2 linked regions of the Novosphingobium sp. G106 genome follow. The protein of the gene in region 1 binds, or shares a complex with, the protein of each later gene. Links are inferred from orthologs where the notes say so. Each region holds a gene or a part of one and is shown in the gene's direction. Other genes may lie near its edges. The genes, in order: KRR38_RS06925 and xseA.

Region 1 (2,887 bases):
CGTAGAGCGGCGCTTCGTCGGCCAGTGGGGCGAGCGGAATGTCGCAGACCACCTCGCCGTCGAATTCGAGTACCATGTGGCCCGTGTCGGTGACTTCGCCGATCACCGCGAAGTCGAGCTCCCACTTGCGGAAGATCGCTTCGGCCATCGGCTCCTTGCCGGGCTGGAGCACCATGAGCATGCGCTCCTGGCTTTCCGAGAGCATCATCTCGTAGGGCGTCATGCCCTCTTCGCGGCAGGGCACCATGTTCATGTTCAGGCGAATGCCCGCGCCGCCCTTGCTTGCCATCTCGACCGAGGACGAGGTCAGGCCGGCGGCGCCCATGTCCTGGATCGCCACGATGGCATCGGTGGCCATCAGCTCGAGGCAGGCCTCGATCAGCAGCTTCTCGGTGAACGGATCGCCGACCTGGACGGTGGGGCGCTTCTCGTCCGAGTTCTCGTCGAAATCGGCGCTGGCCATGGTCGCGCCGTGGATGCCGTCGCGGCCGGTCTTCGAGCCGACGTAGACGATCGGATTGCCCAGGCCCGTCGCCGCCGAATAGAAGATCTTGTCGGTGTCGGCCACGCCCACGGTCATGGCGTTGACCAGGATGTTGCCGTCATAGGCCTTGTAGAAATTGGTCTCGCCGCCGACCGTCGGCACGCCTACGCAGTTGCCGTAGCCGCCGATGCCCGAAACCACGCCCTGGACGAGGTGTTTCATCTTCGGATGGTCGGGCCGACCGAAGCGCAGCGCGTTCAGGTTGGCGACGGGGCGCGCACCCATGGTGAAGACGTCGCGCAGGATGCCGCCGACGCCGGTCGCCGCGCCCTGGTAGGGTTCGATGTAGCTCGGGTGGTTGTGGCTCTCCATCTTGAAGATCGCCGCCTGACCGTCGCCGATGTCGATCACGCCGGCGTTCTCGCCGGGGCCGCAGATCACCCAAGGGGCTTTCGTGGGCAGCTTCATCAGGTGGAGCTTACTCGATTTGTAGGAGCAGTGCTCCGACCACATCACCGAGAAGATGCCGAGCTCGACGTAATTCGGCTCGCGGCCCAGCGCATGAAGCACGCGGGCATATTCTTCCTCGGACAGCCCGTGGGCGGCGACGACATCTGCGGTGATTTCGGACATGAAGCGCCCTTAGCGAGGGCGAGCGCATCGGGCTAGACGTCAAGCGCGATTCCCGTGGGATTTGCCGCGTCTTTGCACCGTGCGGGGGAAGAGCCGCCAGACTGCTTGACCCTGACTGCCGAGACCGCCAAAGCTGGGCGTCCGATGACCGACACCGCCGACATTACCGCCATGAGCTTCGAGGACGCACTGCGCGCGCTCGAGGATGTCGTTCGCAAGCTTGAGAGCGGCGAAGTGCCGCTCGACGATTCGATCACGCTCTACGAACGCGGCGAGCAGCTGCGCAAGCATTGCCAGGCCCGGCTCGACGCGGCCCAGCTGCGGATCGAGCGGATCGTCGCCGGGCCCGACGGCCAGGCTACGGGTACGCAACCGTTCGACGACCCGGGCCGCTGATAGTGGCCGGGGCGATGGACAGCCTGCTTGCCGATGGCCTCGGCCGGATTGCGAGCGATATCGACACGGCGTTCGACCAACTGCTGCCGCTGCCCGAAGATCCGCGCAAACGCCTGGTCGAGGCCATGCGCTATGCTGCGATCGGCGGCGGCAAGCGGCTACGGCCGCTGCTGCTGACCGCGACGGCCGAGATGTACGGCGTCGACCGCGATGCGGCGCTGCGTGCCGGCGTCGCGATCGAGTCCATCCATGTCTATTCGCTGATCCATGACGATCTTCCCTGCATGGACGATGACGAACTGCGCCACGGCAAGCCGACCATCCACAAAGCTTACGACGAAGCGACCGCGGTGCTCGCTGGCGACGCGCTGCATGCCTTTGCCTTCGAGGTGCTGTCCGATGTGGCGACCAGCGGCGATCCGTTCACCCGTATCGAACTTGTCGCGACGCTCGCCGGGGCGAGCGGCTTCCAGGGTATGGCCGGCGGCCAGATGATGGACATCGTGGCCGAGACCAGCACTTTCGATCTCCAGACGATCACACGCCTGCAGCAACTCAAGACCGGTGCCCTGCTCGGCGCCTCGGTCGAAATGGGCGCGATCCTGGGCAAGGTGCCGCCCGAGGGGCGCACGCACCTGCGCGGCTATGCTCGCGACATCGGCCTCGCCTTCCAGATTGCCGACGACCTGATCGATCACGAGGGCGACGAGAAAGCCGCGGGGAAGGCACTGCGCAAGGATGCCGAGGCCGGCAAGGAGACCTTCGTCTCGCTGCTCGGGCCCGATCGTGCCAGGGCGCAGGCGCGCATGCTGGTTGATCAGGCAGTGGCACAACTGGCCAGCCACGGCGTAGAAGCCGACCTGCTGCGCGCGCTTGCTCGCTATATCGTCGAAAGGGACCATTGATGACTGCTGGACAGCGGATTGGCGTCTATCCGGGCACCTTCGATCCGATCACGCTCGGTCATGCCGACATCATTCGCCGCGGCGCCAAGCTGGTCGACCGGCTGATCATCGGCGTCACCACCAATATCTCGAAAAGCCCGATGTTCTCGCCCGAGGAACGGATGGACATGGTGCGGCGCGAAGTCACCGCCATGGGGATCGACAACGTCGACGTAGTCGGCTTCAACGCGCTGCTCATGCGCTTTGCCGAGAAGCAGGGCGCCAGCGTCATCGTCCGGGGCCTGCGCGCGGTCGCGGATTTCGAATACGAGTACCAGATGGCGGGCATGAACCAGCAGCTCAACGCCAATATCGAGACGATCTTCCTGATGGCCGACGTCAGCCTGCAGCCGATCGCCTCGAAGCTGGTCAAGGAGATCGCGCTGTTCGGCGGAGACATCGCGAACTTCGTCAGCCCGACCGTCCGCGA
Region 2 (16,131 bases), 2.8 Mb from region 1 along the record:
AAGGGCAGCCGCTCGACGATCGTCTCGAAGGGCATTTCGGCGGGCAAGAGCAACAACACCTACCGCGGTCTCGTCCGCGTCGGTGCCCAGGCCGAGGGCGTGCGCAACTTCACCCAGTGCGACAGCCTGCTCCTCGGCGGCGAATGCGGGGCGCATACCGTGCCCTATATCGAGGTGCGCAATCCGTCGGCCCAGATCGAGCACGAGGCGACGACCAGCAAAATCAGCGACGATCAGCTATTCTACGCGATGCAGCGCGGGCTCGGCCAAGAAGAGGCCGTGGCGCTGATCGTCAACGGTTTTGCCAAGGAAGTGCTGCAGCAGCTGCCGATGGAGTTCGCCGTGGAGGCGCAGAAGCTGCTCGGGATCAGTCTCGAGGGATCGGTCGGATGAGTGACGATTTCGATCAAGCGATTTCGCGCATCAATGATTTCAAAAAGAATGGTGGGCCGGTCGGCGAAGCGCACGCGCATTGCAGCGAAAACCGCGATGAACTCGGCCAAAGTAACGAAGCTGGCTGCTTTTACTGCTGCCGAACTTATGCTCCGGCTTTGGTCGAAGAGTGGATCGATGACGGCGCGACGGCCATGTGTCCTAAGTGCGGCATAGATTCGGTGATTGGTTCGGCTTCTGGCTTCCCAGTGACCGAATTGGCCTTTCTCAAGGCTATGAACGAGGCTTGGTTTTGAAGAAGACTCTCACCGTCCGTCCGCCCGAGGAGCGTACCGAAGCCCCGGCCCTGCAAAAGAAGGGCCGCGGCTGGAACATTGCCGAATCGCGGCTCGATACGCTGCACGACACCGCGCGCGAGATGCGGCGCAACCCGACCGAGGCGCAGGTGCTGCTGGCCGAGGCGCTCGTCGCCGCCGAACTCGGCAAGTACCGGTTCCGCCGCCAGGTGGTGATCGGCTCGGCGATCGTCGATTTCGCCTGCCATTCGCTCAAGCTTGCGGTCGAGATCGACGAGCCCGATGCCAATGCCGAGATCGACCGTCGCCGTGATCGCAGCCTTGCTGAAGTCGGCATCAAGGTGCTGCGCTATCCCGCGGCGCAGGTGCGCGACGATACGGCTGGCGTCGTCCAGGCGATCGTAGCCGAAATGAAGAAGAACTACGACGAACGCCGCGCCCGCCCGCGGCCCGCCAACCCCGGCCGCGCACGGCGGGATTACTAGAGATGACCATGCTCAAGATTGACAACCTCCAGGCCACCGTCGCCGACAAGCTGATCCTCAAGGGCCTTTCGCTCACCGTGAATGCGGGTGAGATTCACGCGATCATGGGGCCCAACGGTGCGGGCAAGTCGACGCTCGGCTACACGCTCGGCGGCCGGCCCGGCTACGCTGTGACCGGCGGCTCGGTGGATTTCGCCGGACAGGACCTGCTCGCGCTCGAACCCTACGAACGCGCTGCCGCCGGCTTGTTCCTCGGCTTCCAGTATCCGGTCGAGATTCCTGGCGTCTCCTTCGTCCAGTTCCTGCGCGAGGCGGCCAATGCCCAGCGCCGCGGGCGCGGTGAGGAGCCGCTGTCGGGCGGTGAATTCCTCAAGCTCGCCAAGGAGAAGGCAGCGCTGCTGCGCATGGACATGGACATGCTCAAGCGCCCGGTGAACGTCGGCTTCTCGGGCGGCGAGAAGAAGCGCGCCGAGATGGTCCAGATGGGCATCCTCGATCCCAAGTTCGCCGTGCTCGACGAGACCGATTCGGGCCTCGACATCGATGCCCTGCGCATCGTCGGCGAGGGGATCAACGCGATCATGCGCAAGCCGAACAAGGGCGTGCTGCTCATCACCCACTACCAGCGGCTGCTCGACTACGTGAAGCCCGACAAGGTCCACGTCCTCGCCGGCGGCCGCATCGTCAAGACTGGCGGTCCCGAGCTGGCGCTTCAGCTGGAAGAAGAAGGCTACGAGGCGGTGGCGTGAGCGAACTCGCGCCCCTTCCGACGCGCAAGAGCGAAGCGTTCCGTTATTCGGATATCGATGCGCTGGCGGGCGTATGGCCGGTTGCGCGCGAGGAAATTCTCGTGCCGAGCGGGCAGAACACATCGCTGAGCGTCGTCGAGCAGGGTGAGGCCGCTGTCGCGCGGCATCTGGTGATCGAAGTGGAGGCCGGGGCGGCTTTCGACTTGCGCATTCTAAATGCTGGCAACGTTTTCGGCCGCATTGCGGTGGAAGCGCGGCTGGGCGAGGGGGCATCGTTCACGCTCGGCGCCGCGCAGCTCGGTTCGGGCGCGCAGACGCTGGAGATCGTCACCGAAGTCAGCCACGAGGCGCCCAACGCGGTCAGCCGGCAGGTGGTGCGCTCGGTGCTCGGCAACCAGGCCGTGGGCACCTATCTCGGCAAGGTCGCGGTCGCACGCGGCAGCGATGGGACCGATGCCGAGCAGTCGGTGCGGGCGATGCTGCTCGATCGGACCGCGACGGCCAATGCCAAGCCCGAACTCGAAATCTACGCCGACGACGTCAAGTGCGCACACGGCTGCGCGGTGGGCGAGCTCGATGCGATGGGCCTGTTCTATCTGCAGTCGCGCGGCCTGACTCCGCCCGAAGCCAAGCAGCTGATGCTCCAAGCCTTCATCGCCGAGGCCTTCACCGGCGCGGCCGACGAGGAGAGCCTGACCCAGGCGGCGCTATTGCGGCTGGAGGCGATGCTGTGAACGTGGCTACTCCCATCCGCTCCGTACGTCAGGATTTCCCCGGCCTGGTGATGGCCGACGGCAGCCCCTGGCACTACCTCGACACGGCCGCCACGGCGCAGAAGCCGCAGGCGGTGATCGACGCTACCGTCCGCGCGATGGGCGCCGACTACGCCACGGTCCACCGCGGCGTCTATGCGCGTTCGGCCGACATGACCTTGGCCTACGAGGCGGCGCGGCGCCGGATCGCGGCCTTCATCGGCGCGCCCGAGCACGAGCTGGTCTTCACCCGCGGCGCGACCGAGGCGATCAATCTCGTCGCGCACTCGTGGGGCAACACCCATCTCAAGGCCGGCGACCGTATCCTGCTGTCGACGCTCGAGCATCACGCCAACATCATCCCGTGGCAGCTACTGCGCGACCGCACCGGCGTCGAGATCGACGTCTGCCCGCTGACGCCCGATGGCCTGATCGACCTGGCCGCGGCCGAGCGCTTGCTGACGCCGGCGCACAAGCTGGTATCGCTCGCCCATGTCTCGAACGTGCTCGGCTCGATGCTCCACGTGGAACATGCCGTCGCTTTGGCGCACCGGGTCGGCGCGAAGGTGCTGGTCGACGGCTGTCAGGCGGTTCCCAGGTTACCGGTCGATGTCGCGGCGATGGGCGCGGATTTCTACGTCTTTTCAGCGCACAAGCTCTACGGGCCTACGGGCATCGGAGCACTCTGGGCGCGGGCGGAGATTCTCGAATCGATGCCCCCCTGGCACGGCGGTGGCGCGATGATCGACCGCGTGACCTTCGAGCGCACGACCTATGCCCCGCCGCCCGCGCGGTTCGAGGCTGGCACCCCGGCGATCATCGAGGCGATCGGCTTCGCTGCGGCGGTCGATTACGTTGAGGCGATCGGCATCGAGGCGATCTCGGCGCACGAAATGGCGCTGACCGCGCAGGCGCGCGACCAACTGCGCCGGCTCAATTCGGTGACCGTGTTCGGTCCCGAGCAATCGGCCGGCATCGTCTCCTTCGCGCTCGACGGGGTGCATCCGCACGACCTCGGCACCATATTGGACGAGGAAGGCGTGGCGATCCGCGCCGGGCATCATTGCGCGCAGCCGTTGATGGACTGGCTCGGCGTGCCGGCGACGGCGCGGGCCAGCTTCGGCATCTATAGCGACGAAAGCGATATTGCCGCGCTCCTGCGCGGCATCGAGAGGACCAAGAGGATCTTCGGATGAGTGAAGAGACCAAGTTCACCGTGGAAGAAGTCGAGAGCGTGACGCCGCCGCCGCGTGCGCGTGTCGAGGATATCGAGACGGCTCCTGAGACTCCTGGCGCCAAGCTCTCTCGCAAGCGTGATTATCTCGAAGGCTTCCTCGCGGAAAAGCCGCAGGGCGCAGCTGAAGGCGAACCCGGCGGGGCGATCTACGACGGCGTCGTCTCGGCGCTGAAGGAAATCTTCGACCCCGAGATCCCGGTCAACATCTACGACCTCGGCCTGATCTACGGCGTCGACGTCACTGATGACGGCGAGGTCAAGGTGACTATGACGCTGACCACGCCGCATTGCCCGGTGGCGGAATCGATGCCGGGCGAAGTCGAACTGCGCGTCAGCGCGGTTCCCGGCGTGCGCGATGCCGAAGTCAATCTCGTCTGGGACCCGCCGTGGGACATGTCGTCGATGAGCGACGAGGCCAAGCTCGAACTGGGAATGCTGTAATGGGTAGCGAAACCAAAGTACGCGCACGCCCCGCCGCGGTCATCCTGACCCCGGCTGCCGAAGCGCGCGTCGCCAAGCTGATGGCCCAGGCACCCGCGGACGCGATCGGCGTCAAGCTCTCGACCCCGCGCCGCGGCTGCTCGGGTCTGGCCTATTCTGTCGACTATGTGACCGAGGCCAATGCCTTCGACGAGCGGATCGAAACGCCGGGCGGCCTGTTCTTCATCGACGGCGCCAGCGTGCTCTACCTGATCGGTTCGACGATGGACTGGGAAGAAGACGACTTCACCGCCGGCTTCACCTTCCAGAACCCCAACGCCAAGGGGAGCTGCGGCTGCGGCGAAAGCTTCACGGTCTGAGCAAGGGTTCCTTGCCGCCTTCTTCCGCCAGAAAATCCATCAGCGCCTGCTCGTACTCGTCGACCTGATGGTCGGCGTCGATCCGGGCATCGAGCCAGGACCGCTCGTCGCCCGTGATTTCTTGAGCGACGGCCTCTTCGGCCTCGCGGTTACGCATGGGCTTGCGGCCGAACACACCGGTGAAGCCCGATTGCAGGTCGAAATGGGCCATGCGCGCGAAGAAGCGACCGACGCCGTCGCTCGGCCGGCTGATGAATTCCTCGAGCTCGGCCGCGCGCTCGCGCGAGAGCGGTTCATAGCTGGTGTAAGCCATCAGGTAGTTGCCGACGCCCTGGACGAACAGGCGCTTCCATTCGGGGCTGTTGGCGCCGCCCAGCGTCGCATCCTTGAGGTGGAACAGCAGCTCTGCTTCGGCGCGGCTGACCCCGGCCGGACGGTCGCTCGCGGGTGCGAAGATCAGGCGGCGCAGCAGCTTTGCCTCGGTGTCGTTGATATTGCCCAGGCTGAGCCCCTGCCCATAGCGGGTCGGGCCTTCGCCGATGAGTACCGCTTTTTCGATCTGAGCGATGGCGTAGGTCCGAAGCTGCTCGGGAACGCTGGTGGCGCGTTCGAACAGCTTCACCAGCAGTTCGAGCTCGCCCATGGTCTCGACCGCGCCGTCGCGGTCGATGTGCTCCATCAGCCATTCGGCCTTCGCCTCGTCGACATAGCCGAGCGGCTCCGAGCCGTTGACGACATATTCGGCCAGCGCCTCGACGAAGAAGTCGACCCATTCGGGCGAATGGTCTTCGATGCGGTCGTTGACGGCGAAGATCGCTTCGGCCTCGTCGATGTCGATCTTGCCGTCCTGCCAGCCGGCACGGCGCAGGATCAGGATTTCCTCGGGCGAGATGATGCCGTCGGCAGCGGCCTGCGCGGCGAGATCGCGGAAATGCATGCTCATCGGTCGTATGTCCCCAACCTTTTCGCGGGGATTATCGGCCGATCAGCTTAAATTCGGGTTACGGCTTTCTCAGTGCCTGGATGCAGGCGGCGCGATCGACGTCGCGGCCGTCGGCGCGGCGGGCGTCGACATAGGTTGCCTGCGGCTCGCGGCCCGGGGTACTCGGATAGAGATAGATGTCGAGCACGCAGGCCGTGCCCGTGAACTGCAGCTTGCGCGCATCGCCTTCCAGGACGTCGAGCCGGGGCGTGCCGAACTGGCGAGTGAGCTCGGCCGAGTTTCGCCCGATCACGCCTTCGAGCCCGGGGAGCTGCAGCACCTGCGCCACCGGCGGCGGCCGGGTGATCGGCTGCCGGACGGCCTGGCGCGGCTTGTTCTGGCGCACGGTGACGGGCTTCTTCGGAGGTGCCGTGCCGGTGCGCGGCGCGGTTCCGGCCGTGCTGCAGGCCGAGAGCACCACGGCCAGAGCCATGACCAGCGGGAATGTCGCAAAGTTACGCATTGCCGAGCGGCATCGCTTGGGCGGCGGGCCATGTCAACGCCAACGGGCCTTGTGATCAGGAGCGCTGACCGCTAGGCGCCGCCGCTGAACATACCAACGCAGGAAATCGCCGATGTCCCAGCCTTCCCTAGACGTCATCGCCATCGGCAACGCCATCGTCGATGTCATGGCGCCCAGTTCGGACGAAGCGATCGAGCAACTCGGCCTCGTCCGCGGCGGCATGACTCTGGTCGACACTGACCGGGCGCGCGAGCTCTACGAGGCGATGGGACCGGCGCGCGAGATTTCGGGTGGTTCCGCTGCAAATACGCTCGCCGGCCTTGCCGCGCTCGGCGCCAGCTGCGCTTTCATCGGCCAGGTCGCCGACGACCAGCTCGGCGAGGTTTTTGCGCATGACATCCGCGCCGGCGGTATCGCGTTCGGAACCCCGGCACGTGCGGGCGATCCGCCGACGGCGCGTTGCCTGATCTTCGTCTCGCCAGACGGCCAGCGGACGATGAACACCTACCTCGGCGCCTCGCAGTTCCTGCCCGCCGCCGCGCTCGACGAAAGCACGATCGCCAGCGCAGCGGTGCTCTATCTCGAAGGCTACCTCTGGGATCCTGAAGAGCCGCGCGCTGCGATGCGCAAGGCGATCAGCGCTGCGAAAGGCGCCGGGCGCAAGGTGGCCTTCACGCTGTCCGACGCATTCGTTATCTCGCGCCACGGCGACGATTTCCGCAAGCTGATCGCCGCCGGCGAGATCGACATCCTCTTTGCCAACCAGGACGAACTCGCCGCGCTGACGGGCGAGGCGAACTTCGACGCTGGCGTGGCTGCGCTGGCGAGCCAGGTGCCGCTGCTCGTTGTTACGCGCGGTGCCGAGGGCGCGGTCGCGGTGGCGGGCACCGAGCGCGCCGAAGTCCCGGCCGAGCCGATCGCCAAGGTGGTCGACACTACCGGCGCGGGCGATCTCTTCGCCGCCGGCTTCCTCTTCGGCCACGTCCGCGGCTATCCGCTCGCGCAGAGCCTCAAGCTCGGCGCGGTCTGCGCCGCCGAAGTGATCTCGCACTACGGTGCGCGGCCCGAGGCAGACCTCAGGGAGCTGGCCGCGAAGCTGGGCTAGCCTTTGGAGGCTTCGCGCTCGATCTCACGCCAGCCGATGTCTCGGCGGCAGAAGCCCTCGGGAAAGCGGATTGCATCCACCGCGGCATAAGCCTTTGCCTGGGCCGCGCGCACCGAAGCGCCACGCGCCGTGACGTTGAGCACCCGGCCGCCGTCCGCGGTCAGCACGCCGTCGATGCCCAGCGCGGTCCCGGCGTGGAATACCTTGGCGCCGTCATGCTCGGCTGCGGGAATGCCGTCGATCCGGCCGCCCTTCCTGGGCGTGCCCGGATAGCCCTCGGCCGCCATGACCACGGTCAGCGCGGTATCGGATGAAAAGACCGGCTGCTGGCAGGCGGACAGCTTGTTTTCCGCGCAGGCGAGCAGAATCTCGGCGAGGTCGCTTTCCAGCCGCATCATCAGCACCTGGCATTCGGGATCGCCGAAGCGCGCGTTGTATTCGATCAGCTTGGGGCCTTCGGCGGTCAGCATCAGCCCGGCATAGAGCACGCCAGAGTAGGGCATGCCTTCGTCGGCCATGGCCCGCACCGTCGGCGCGACGATCTTTGCCAGGACTTCGCCTTCCAGCATCGGTGTCAGCACCGGCGCCGGGCTATAGGCGCCCATGCCGCCGGTGTTGGGGCCGGTGTCGCCGTCGCCGACGCGCTTGTGATCCTGGGCCGAGCCGAAGGGAATGATCGTCGAGCCGTCGGTCAGCGCGAAGAAGCTGGCTTCCTCGCCTTCGAGAAACTCCTCGACCACGGCCTCTGCGCCCGCCTCGCCGAAGCGGCCGCTGAAAATCTCGCGCACGGCCTCTTCTGCCTCGGCCATGGTCATGGCCACGGTCACGCCCTTGCCCGCGGCGAGGCCATCGGCTTTGATCACCACCGGCGCGCCGAAGCGCGCGAGTGCGGCGAGGCCGGCCGCTTCGCTGGTCACCCGCTCATAGCCGGCGGTGGGGATGTTGGCGCGGGCGCAAAGGTCCTTGGTGAAGCCCTTGCTGCCTTCGAGCTGCGCGGCCTGGCGGCTGGGACCGAAGACCGCGAAGCCGGCGCCACGTAGCGTATCGGCCAGGCCATCGACCAGCGGCGCCTCGGGGCCGATGACGACGAGGCCGATCCGCTTGGCCTCGCAGAAGGCGACGACTGCGGCATGGTCGGTCACGTCGAGCGTGACCAGTTCGGCCTGCTCGGCGATCCCCGGATTGCCGGGCGCAGCGTAGAGCGTCTCGCAGAGCGGGGATTGCGCGAGCTTCCATGCCAGCGCATGTTCGCGCCCGCCCGATCCCAACAGCAGGATGTTCATACGCGTGCCTTCTTATTCCGATGACGATGATGCCAATGGTCCGGGGGGGGGCTGGTAGCGAAGGATACACCGGGGGACAACGCCGCGCCTCTTTCGGTGAGCGAGATTTCGGGCCGGCTGAAGCGCACGGTGGAGGAACGCTTCGGCTTCGTCCGCGTCCGCGGCGAACTTTCGGGCGTCAAGCGCGCGGCATCGGGCCATCTTTACCTCTGCCTCAAGGACGAATCGGCGCGGCTCGACGGCGTCATGTGGCGCGGGCAGGCGGGTAACCTGCCGTTCCGCGTCGAGGACGGGATCGAGGTGATCGCCCAGGGTAAGCTGACGACCTATCCCGGCCGTTCGAACTACCAGATCGTCATCGATCGGATGGAAGTGGCGGGCGAGGGCGCCTTGCTGGCGCTGCTCGCCAAGACCAAGGCGCGGCTCGAGGCCGAGGGCTTGTTCGACAGCGCGCGCAAGCGGCCGATACCGTTCCTGCCCGACGTGATTGGCGTCGTGACGTCACCCACCGGGGCGGTGATCCGCGACATCCTGCATCGGCTGTCGGACCGCTTCGGCTGCCACGTCGTCGTCTGGCCGGTGCTGGTCCAGGGGCAGGGCGCGGCCGAGCAGGTGGCGGCGGCGGTGAACGGCTTCTCGCGGCTGGAACCGGGCGGGCGCGTGCCGCGGCCCGATCTCGTCATCGTCGCGCGCGGCGGCGGCTCGATCGAGGACCTCTGGGCGTTCAACGAGGAAGTGGTGGTGCGGGCGATCGCGGGCTGCTCGATCCCGGTGATCTCCGCCGTCGGCCACGAGACCGACACCACCCTCGCCGATTTCGCCGCCGATCTCCGCGCGCCGACCCCGACCGCGGCGGCCGAGCATGCCGTGCCGGTGCGCAGCGAACTGATCAACCAGGTCGCCGAACTGGCGCTGCGCAAGCGCCGCGCGGTCGCCCGGCCGGTGGCGCTGGGGCGTGAGCGGCTCGAAGCGCGCGTTCAGCGCCTGCCCCGCGCCGATGCGGTACTCGCGCCTTTCGTCCAGCGGCTCGACGACCTGGGCGAGCGGCTGCGGCGTGGGCTGGGCGAGCGCATCGTCGTTGCGCGCCAAGCCTTGCAGGCGGACCGTGCGCGGCTCTCCGCACCGCTGCTCGCCTCGCGGCTCGATCATGCGAAGCATCGGCTGGCGGCGCAGCGGCTGACGCCGGCGTTGGTTACGGGCCGGATTGCAGCGCAGCGCGACAGGCTCGACGGGCTGGGCCGCCTCATGGTCTCGCTCAATCCCGACAACATCCTCGATCGCGGCTATGTCCGCGTCACGGGCGCCGACGGGCGCACGCTGGTGAGCAAGGCGGTGGCGGCCAAGGAGGCGGCGCTGGCGTTGCACTTCCGCGACGGCGAACTGGCTGTGACTCCCGCCGGCGTCCGCGCCGCACCGCCCGCGCGCAAGGACAAACCGGCGCCGCCCGAGCAGGGCAAATTGCTTTAAGGCCAATTTGCTTTGGAAGGGGGGGCTTCCTATAGTGTCTGCCATGCTGATGTCCTCGAACGATCGCCCCGCCACGCTGCACTATGGCCCCAACGGCTTCCGCGTAGTGACTGCCGGCAGCTATGTGCTTTGCGCCGTGACGGGCGAGAAGATTCCGCTCGATGCACTGCGTTACTGGAGTGGGGAACTGCAGGAGGCCTATGCCAGCTGCGAGATCTCGACGCGGAGACTGATGGAAGCGAAGTGAAGCGTTCACTGGTCATAGTGCTCGGCCTTGCCGGTGCGGCAGCGGTCGTGGCGGTAGGCAGCGGTATAACCCGCTCGAGCGCCAGCGCGCCGCGGCAGGACATCGCGCTTGCCGGCGAACTGACCCAGGGCGGTTGGGCGCGCGGCACGGCGCCTGCGGGCACCGCGGCCCTGACGTTCGACGGCAAGCCCGTTTCCGTCGCCCCCGACGGTGCTTTCTTCCTCGCATTTGACCGCGACGCGGGCGCGCAGGCGCGGCTCGTCGCCCAGCTTGGCGATGGCACTGCGATCACGCGCACGCTGGCGGTCTCACCGCGCGCCTGGAAGCTCGAATATATTCCGCTCGGTCCCAAGCCCGGCACACCGCCGAGCGAGGCCTTCCGCATCCGCCGCGAGGCCGAACTCAAGCAGATCAACGCCGCGCGGGCGATCGACAGCCACAGCCAGGGCTGGCGGCAGCGCTTCACCTGGCCGGCCAGGGGCCGCCTTTCAGGCATGTTCGGCTCGCAGCGCATCTACAACGGTGTGCCGGGTTCCTATCATTCAGGCACCGACATAGCGGGCGGGGCGGGCGCCGCGATCACCGCGCCAGCCGACGGGGTCGTCATCCTCGCCGCGGCCAGCCCGTTCACGCTCGAGGGCAACCTGCTGATGATCGACCACGGGATGGGGCTCAACAGCGCCTTCCTGCATTGCTCGCAGATTCTCGTGCACCAGGGTGAGGCGGTGAAGCAGGGCCAGATCATCGCCCGGATCGGCATGACCGGCCGCGCGACCGGCCCGCATCTGCACTGGGGCATTAAATGGCGCGATTCTGCGCCTCGATCCGATCCTGTTCACGGGGCCGATGAACTAGCCGGATAAATCCGGCCAATTCCAACTACTTGATAAGCATTACACTCGGCACGCCTGTGCGGAGCCAACGGTGCATGTGTTGCAGGATTGTTACATATCGCGCAAAAACCGACCTTACAGCATTGTCAGTATATAGCCCCAAGCGGAACTTTCAGCCATGTGAGTTTTTATCCACGAGGCTGTCCCAATCCGCCTGAAGTCCGCGCTTTTCCCGGAGCGCGGACATGCATTTTTGCGCTTCAGGCGGATTGGCGGGCAGCCCTTTGAACCCAGGGGTCCCAAACCATGAAAACCATGACGAACTTTGCTGCGCTGAAAGTCGGTGCAGCAGCGATGGCTGTCGGCATTGCCTTGCTGTCCACACCTTCGTTCGCCCAGGACACCGCGCCCGCGGCGAAGTCCGAAGGCACCGCCGATGAAGCCGAAGCGATTGTCGTCACCGGATCGCGCATCTCCCGGCCCGATCTGCAAGCGTCCATCCCGATCTCGGTGGTCACTGATCAGGCTATCCAGAACAAGGGCCAGACCAACGCTCTCGACGCCATTCGCGACATTCCGATCGCTGGTCAGTCGCTCGACAAGTCGGCCTCGAACTTCTCTAACTTCGACAACGGCATCTCGACCGTCAACCTGCGCAACCTCGGCACCTCGCGGACGCTGGTGCTGATAAACGGCCGCCGCAGCGTCGGTACGCCGGGCGACAGCGCGGTCGACCTCAACAACATCGCGCCCGACCTGATCGATCGCATCGAGATCGCCACCGGCGGCACCTCCGCGGTCTACGGTTCGGACGCGGTCGCCGGCGTGGTCAATATCATCCTGAAGAAGAAGTTCGACGGCATCCAGCTGCACATGCAGGGCGGCGTTTCGGACCGCGGCGATGCCGGCAACCAGCTCGCCGCCATCACCGCCGGCAAGACCTTCTCCGACGGTCGCGGCCACGTGATCGCCAATTTCACCTTCACAAATGACGAGCCGGTCTACGCGCGCAGTCGCGCCTATTCGGCGGTCGACGTACCCAACAAGAGCTCCTATGCCGCGCAGGGCCTGTTCGACACCGGCGGCTCGCCGACCTTCAGCCCTGCTGCCGGGACGACTTACACCTTCAACTCCGCCAATGCGGTCAAGCCCTATCAAAGCGCTGCCATCGACGGCTACAACCGTAATGGTGATCGCCTGCTGACGACGCCGAGCCGGCGTTACCTGGGCTCGGTCACGGGGGACTACGAGTTCAGCCCGGCGGTGACCGTGTTCGGCGAATTCACCTATTCCAGGACCACGGCCCGCTCGGCCGTCGAGCCGCTGGCGGTCGACGATCAGGGCGCGCAGGGCCAGACCGTGTACAATTTCGACGGTTCTGCCTTCAGCGGTATCCCGAAGACACAACAGTACGTACCCGCAGCGATCCGCAATGCGACGGCCGGTGACATCATCTACTTCCGTCGTCGCTCGAACGGCATCTTCGACCGCAGCGCCGCCAGCGAACGCGATTACTATCGCGGCGTGCTCGGTGTGAAGGGCGATATCGGTTCGAACTGGAAGTACGAGGCGTACTACGAACACAGCCGGGTGAAGGACCACACGTCGGGCGACGCAATCATGATGACCAACTACGGCGCAGCGCTCCAGGGCTGCACCGATCCGGCAGCGCAAGCCGCCGGCTGCGTCCCGATCAACATCTTCGGCTTCAACACCGTCACGCCCGCGATGATCAAGTGGCTCCGCACTTACACCGGCAAGGGTGCCCTGGTGCCCGGCGCCAATGTGGGTGACACGGCGGTCTATGACCTGCAGCGCACGGGCACGCAGGACGTTGCCGCGCTCAATCTCTCCGGCTCGCTTTTCCAGCTGCCCGCCGGCGCGGTGCAGATCGCGGTCGGCGCCGAATACCATCGCGAGAAATCGGAACAGTTCTACGATCCGTTCACCCAGTCGGGCTGGAGTTCGTTCCAGCAGGCGGCCAACACGGTGGGCAAGTACGATTCGAAGGAAGTCTACGGCGAAGTCAGCATTCCGCTGCTCCGCAACGTTCCGTTCGCGCAGGAACTGAGCCTCGAAGGCGCGGTTCGCTATGCCGACTATTCGACCGTCGGCGGGTTCGTGTCGTACAAGTTCGGCGGCACCTACGCCCCGGTCTCGGACATCCGCTTCCGCGCGATCTATGCCCGCGCGGTCCGCGCCCCCAATGTCAACGAGCTGTACTCGGGCGCGGCCAACACCGCGCCGGCGGTGATCGATCCCTGCGACCAGAACGGCGGCAACGGTGACGATCCGATTGCCGGCGGCCCGCTGCCGCTGTCGGCTGCCTGCAAGGCCATCCCGGGCATCGCGAACTATCTGAAGACGCACCCGACGTTCAACTATTCGCTGGCGCAGATCCAGACGATCAGCGGCACCATCGGCGGCAACGCGAACCTTGGCGCCGAATCGACCAACACGCTGACGCTGGGCGGCACCTTCACGCCCAGCTTCTTCCGCGGCTTTGATCTTTCGGTCGATTACTACAACATCAAGGTCAACAACGCGATCACGCAGGTCGATTTCCAGGATTCGGTCAATCAGTGCGTGGCAACCAGTGATCCGAACTTCTGCAGCAACGTGACCCGCGATCCTGCCACGGGCATCATCAAGTCGGTCGATGCGATCTTCCTGAACGGTGCGTCCTATCAGGTGTCCGGACTCGACACCCAGGTCCACTACGCGTTCAGGCCGCACCTCTTCGGCCCGGATGAAAGCGTGAACCTCAGCGTGTTCTGGAACCACAAGTTCAAGCAGGACAAGACGCCGTTTGCCGGCGCCTTCGTCAGCCACCAGGTGGGCGTCGCGGATGTCTACGGCACCAGCCAGAACATCGGTACGGGCTTCCGGGATCAGGTGACGGCCAACCTCGCCTACCAGACCGGGCCCTTTACCCTTGCCTACACCTTCCGTTACTTCAGCCCTGTCGTAACGACCACCAACGAGGACCGGATCCCCGCCTATACCTATTCGGACATCCAGGCGAAGTTCACGGTCGGCGAGGACAAGAACTACGAGGTCTACTTCGGCGTGAACAACCTGTTCGACAAGCAGCCGCCGATCGTTGCCGACCTCACCAACCAGTGGCCGGGCAGCAATACCGTCGCGAGCACCTACGACCTGCTCGGTCGTCGGCTCTATGCGGGCGTAAGGGCGAAGTTCTGACGATCTCGTAGAGGTCGCGAGGCCTTTCGAGCAGGGCGGCGGAGCAATCCGCCGCCCTTTTTCGTCGCGCATCGACTCAGCCTGGCCGATGCTTGCCGATCCGGCGCGATCCGCTATGCCCTGACCCGTGCGCCGCGTCCTCCTCGCCCTGCTGCTGATCCTGGGGCTCGCGCCGGGGATGTGGTTCTATCAGACGGCAGCACCCTGGAATCCCACGGCCTCGATCCGCTTTGCCGAGGTGAAGCTGCCGCCCAAAGCCGAACTGGCGCATCATCTCGGTGCCTTCGAGCTGGAGCGGGCTTGGTCGCTGACCAGCGACTACAGTGCCTTCGGCGGCTATTCGGCACTGCTGCCGAGGCCGGGTGGGCGGCTGATGGCGATCGGCGACAATGCCCGGCGTTTCGAATTCTCGCCGCCGGGCGTCCCCTATGCTCGGCCAATCTCGGCCGAGGTGCTGCCGGGGTTCGAACGCATACGCAAGAATCGGGATACCGAAGCCGCGACCCAGGATCCCGCGACCGGGACCGTCTGGGTCGCGCGGGAGGACAGCAACGCGATCTCGCGGATCGATCCCGCCTTCCGCAGTTTCGTCAATATCAGGCCCGTCCTGATGCACGATTGGCCGCGCAATGTCGGGCCCGAGGCCATGGTGCGGCTGCACGACGGCCGCTTCGTCGTGATCGAGGAGGGGTTCACCGGCTTCTTCGAACCGCGGCTGCATCCGGCGGTGCTGTTCCCGCGCGATCCGCTGCGGGGAGACAGGGGCGTGGAATTCAGCTTCTCCGGCTCGCCCAATTTCAGCGTCACCGACATGGCCCAATTGCCCGATGGCCGCGTACTCGTGCTCCAGCGCCGGTTGCTATGGCCGTTTCCGCTGCATTTCGGGGGGCGGATCACGATAGCCGATCCCGCCGAGATCCGCCCCGGCGTGGTCTGGCATGCCACCGAGGTCGCCAAGCTGACATCGAGTCTTCCGGTCGACAATTTCGAAGGCATGGCGATCGAGCCGCGCGCCGACGGTCGGGTCACCGTCTGGCTGATCTCCGACGATAATCATGCGGTGACCCAGCGCACGCTGCTCTGGAAGATGGTGGTAGACCCGGCGCGGCTGCCCTGATGGGGTTCAGCAAGGCTGAACCAGACGCGGCACGGGTGGGGGAGCGGGCCGGTGCCGCTTCCAGCGTCAGCTGGAAAAAGCCTCATGCACGCAAAAAGGCGCGAGGGGTTACCCCGCGCCCTTCAGCGAATTGCCTCTGAAAGAGGTTTAGGCGGCGACCTGCTTCTTGGCGAGGTCGCGCTTCACCTTAAGCGCGCGCGGCGACAGCTTGGCGTCGGCCGCCTTCAGCAGCCAGTTGTCCAGGCCGCCGACATGCTCGACCGAACGCAGGCCGTGCGTCGAGACGCGGAACTTGAAGCTGCGCTCCAGGCCGTCGGACAGCAGCGTGACGTTCTGCAGGTTGGGCAGGAACACGCGCTTGGTCTTGTTGTTGGCGTGGCTGACGTTGTTGCCGACTTGGCGGCCCTTGCCGGTCAGTTCGCAAATGCGGGACATGGTTTTACTCGCTTCGAAAATGCTGGCCCATAACGGGGGAGCGGCGCCCTTACCGATTCCACCCGCCAAGGTCAAGTTGTGCACAGGGGGGCGAGGTGTTAGCGCCGCTCGGATGTCACGCTGGCCGCTTCCTGAACCGATGGCGCTTGCGCTCGCCGAGGCCGGGAAGGCCGTGGCTGCGGGCGAAGTGCCGATCGGTGCGGTCGTGGTCAAGGACGGTGCGGTGATCGCTACCGCGCACAATGCCCCGCGCACCCTCAGAGATCCTACCGCCCATGCCGAG

The links.
Region 2: the proteins of KRR38_RS06925 (region 1) and xseA are in contact, whole or in part, in a cryo-EM structure (PDB 8TXR), measured with the Escherichia coli proteins. The link is inferred for Novosphingobium sp. G106 from one-to-one orthologs.

The regions. Positions count from the first base shown.
Region 1 is NZ_JAHOOZ010000001.1:1,452,834-1,455,720, reverse strand. It holds KRR38_RS06925 (exodeoxyribonuclease VII small subunit), read left to right. Parts: upstream 1-1,261; coding sequence 1,262-1,513; downstream 1,514-2,887. Other genes in the region: coaD (pantetheine-phosphate adenylyltransferase), read left to right, coding at 2,418-2,887; KRR38_RS06920 (polyprenyl synthetase family protein), read left to right, coding at 1,528-2,418; purL (phosphoribosylformylglycinamidine synthase subunit PurL), read right to left, coding at 1-1,117. UniProt on the Escherichia coli protein: Bidirectionally degrades single-stranded DNA into large acid-insoluble oligonucleotides, which are then degraded further into small acid-soluble oligonucleotides.
Region 2 is NZ_JAHOOZ010000001.1:4,199,684-4,215,814, reverse strand. Bases 7,976-10,826 are described here. They hold xseA (exodeoxyribonuclease VII large subunit), read left to right. Parts: upstream 7,976-8,641; coding sequence 8,642-10,012; downstream 10,013-10,826. Other genes in these bases: KRR38_RS20085 (M23 family metallopeptidase), read left to right, coding at 10,256-10,826; KRR38_RS20090 (DUF2093 domain-containing protein), read left to right, coding at 10,056-10,259; purD (phosphoribosylamine--glycine ligase), read right to left, coding at 7,976-8,545. Also shown: Fe-S cluster assembly protein SufB, read left to right, coding at 1-393; KRR38_RS20150 (cytoplasmic protein), read left to right, coding at 390-689; KRR38_RS20145 (endonuclease domain-containing protein), read left to right, coding at 686-1,174; Fe-S cluster assembly ATPase SufC, read left to right, coding at 1,183-1,923; KRR38_RS20135 (SufD family Fe-S cluster assembly protein), read left to right, coding at 1,920-2,657; KRR38_RS20130 (cysteine desulfurase), read left to right, coding at 2,708-3,871; KRR38_RS20125 (SUF system Fe-S cluster assembly protein), read left to right, coding at 3,868-4,353; KRR38_RS20120 (iron-sulfur cluster assembly accessory protein), read left to right, coding at 4,353-4,712; KRR38_RS20115 (hypothetical protein), read right to left, coding at 4,702-5,655; KRR38_RS20110 (hypothetical protein), read right to left, coding at 5,714-6,157; KRR38_RS20105 (adenosine kinase), read left to right, coding at 6,270-7,262; more of purD, read right to left, coding at 7,259-7,975; more of KRR38_RS20085, read left to right, coding at 10,827-11,122; KRR38_RS20080 (TonB-dependent siderophore receptor), read left to right, coding at 11,399-14,296; KRR38_RS20075 (esterase-like activity of phytase family protein), read left to right, coding at 14,424-15,413; rpmB (50S ribosomal protein L28), read right to left, coding at 15,561-15,848; KRR38_RS20065 (nucleoside deaminase), read left to right, coding at 15,961-16,131. UniProt on the Escherichia coli protein: Bidirectionally degrades single-stranded DNA into large acid-insoluble oligonucleotides, which are then degraded further into small acid-soluble oligonucleotides.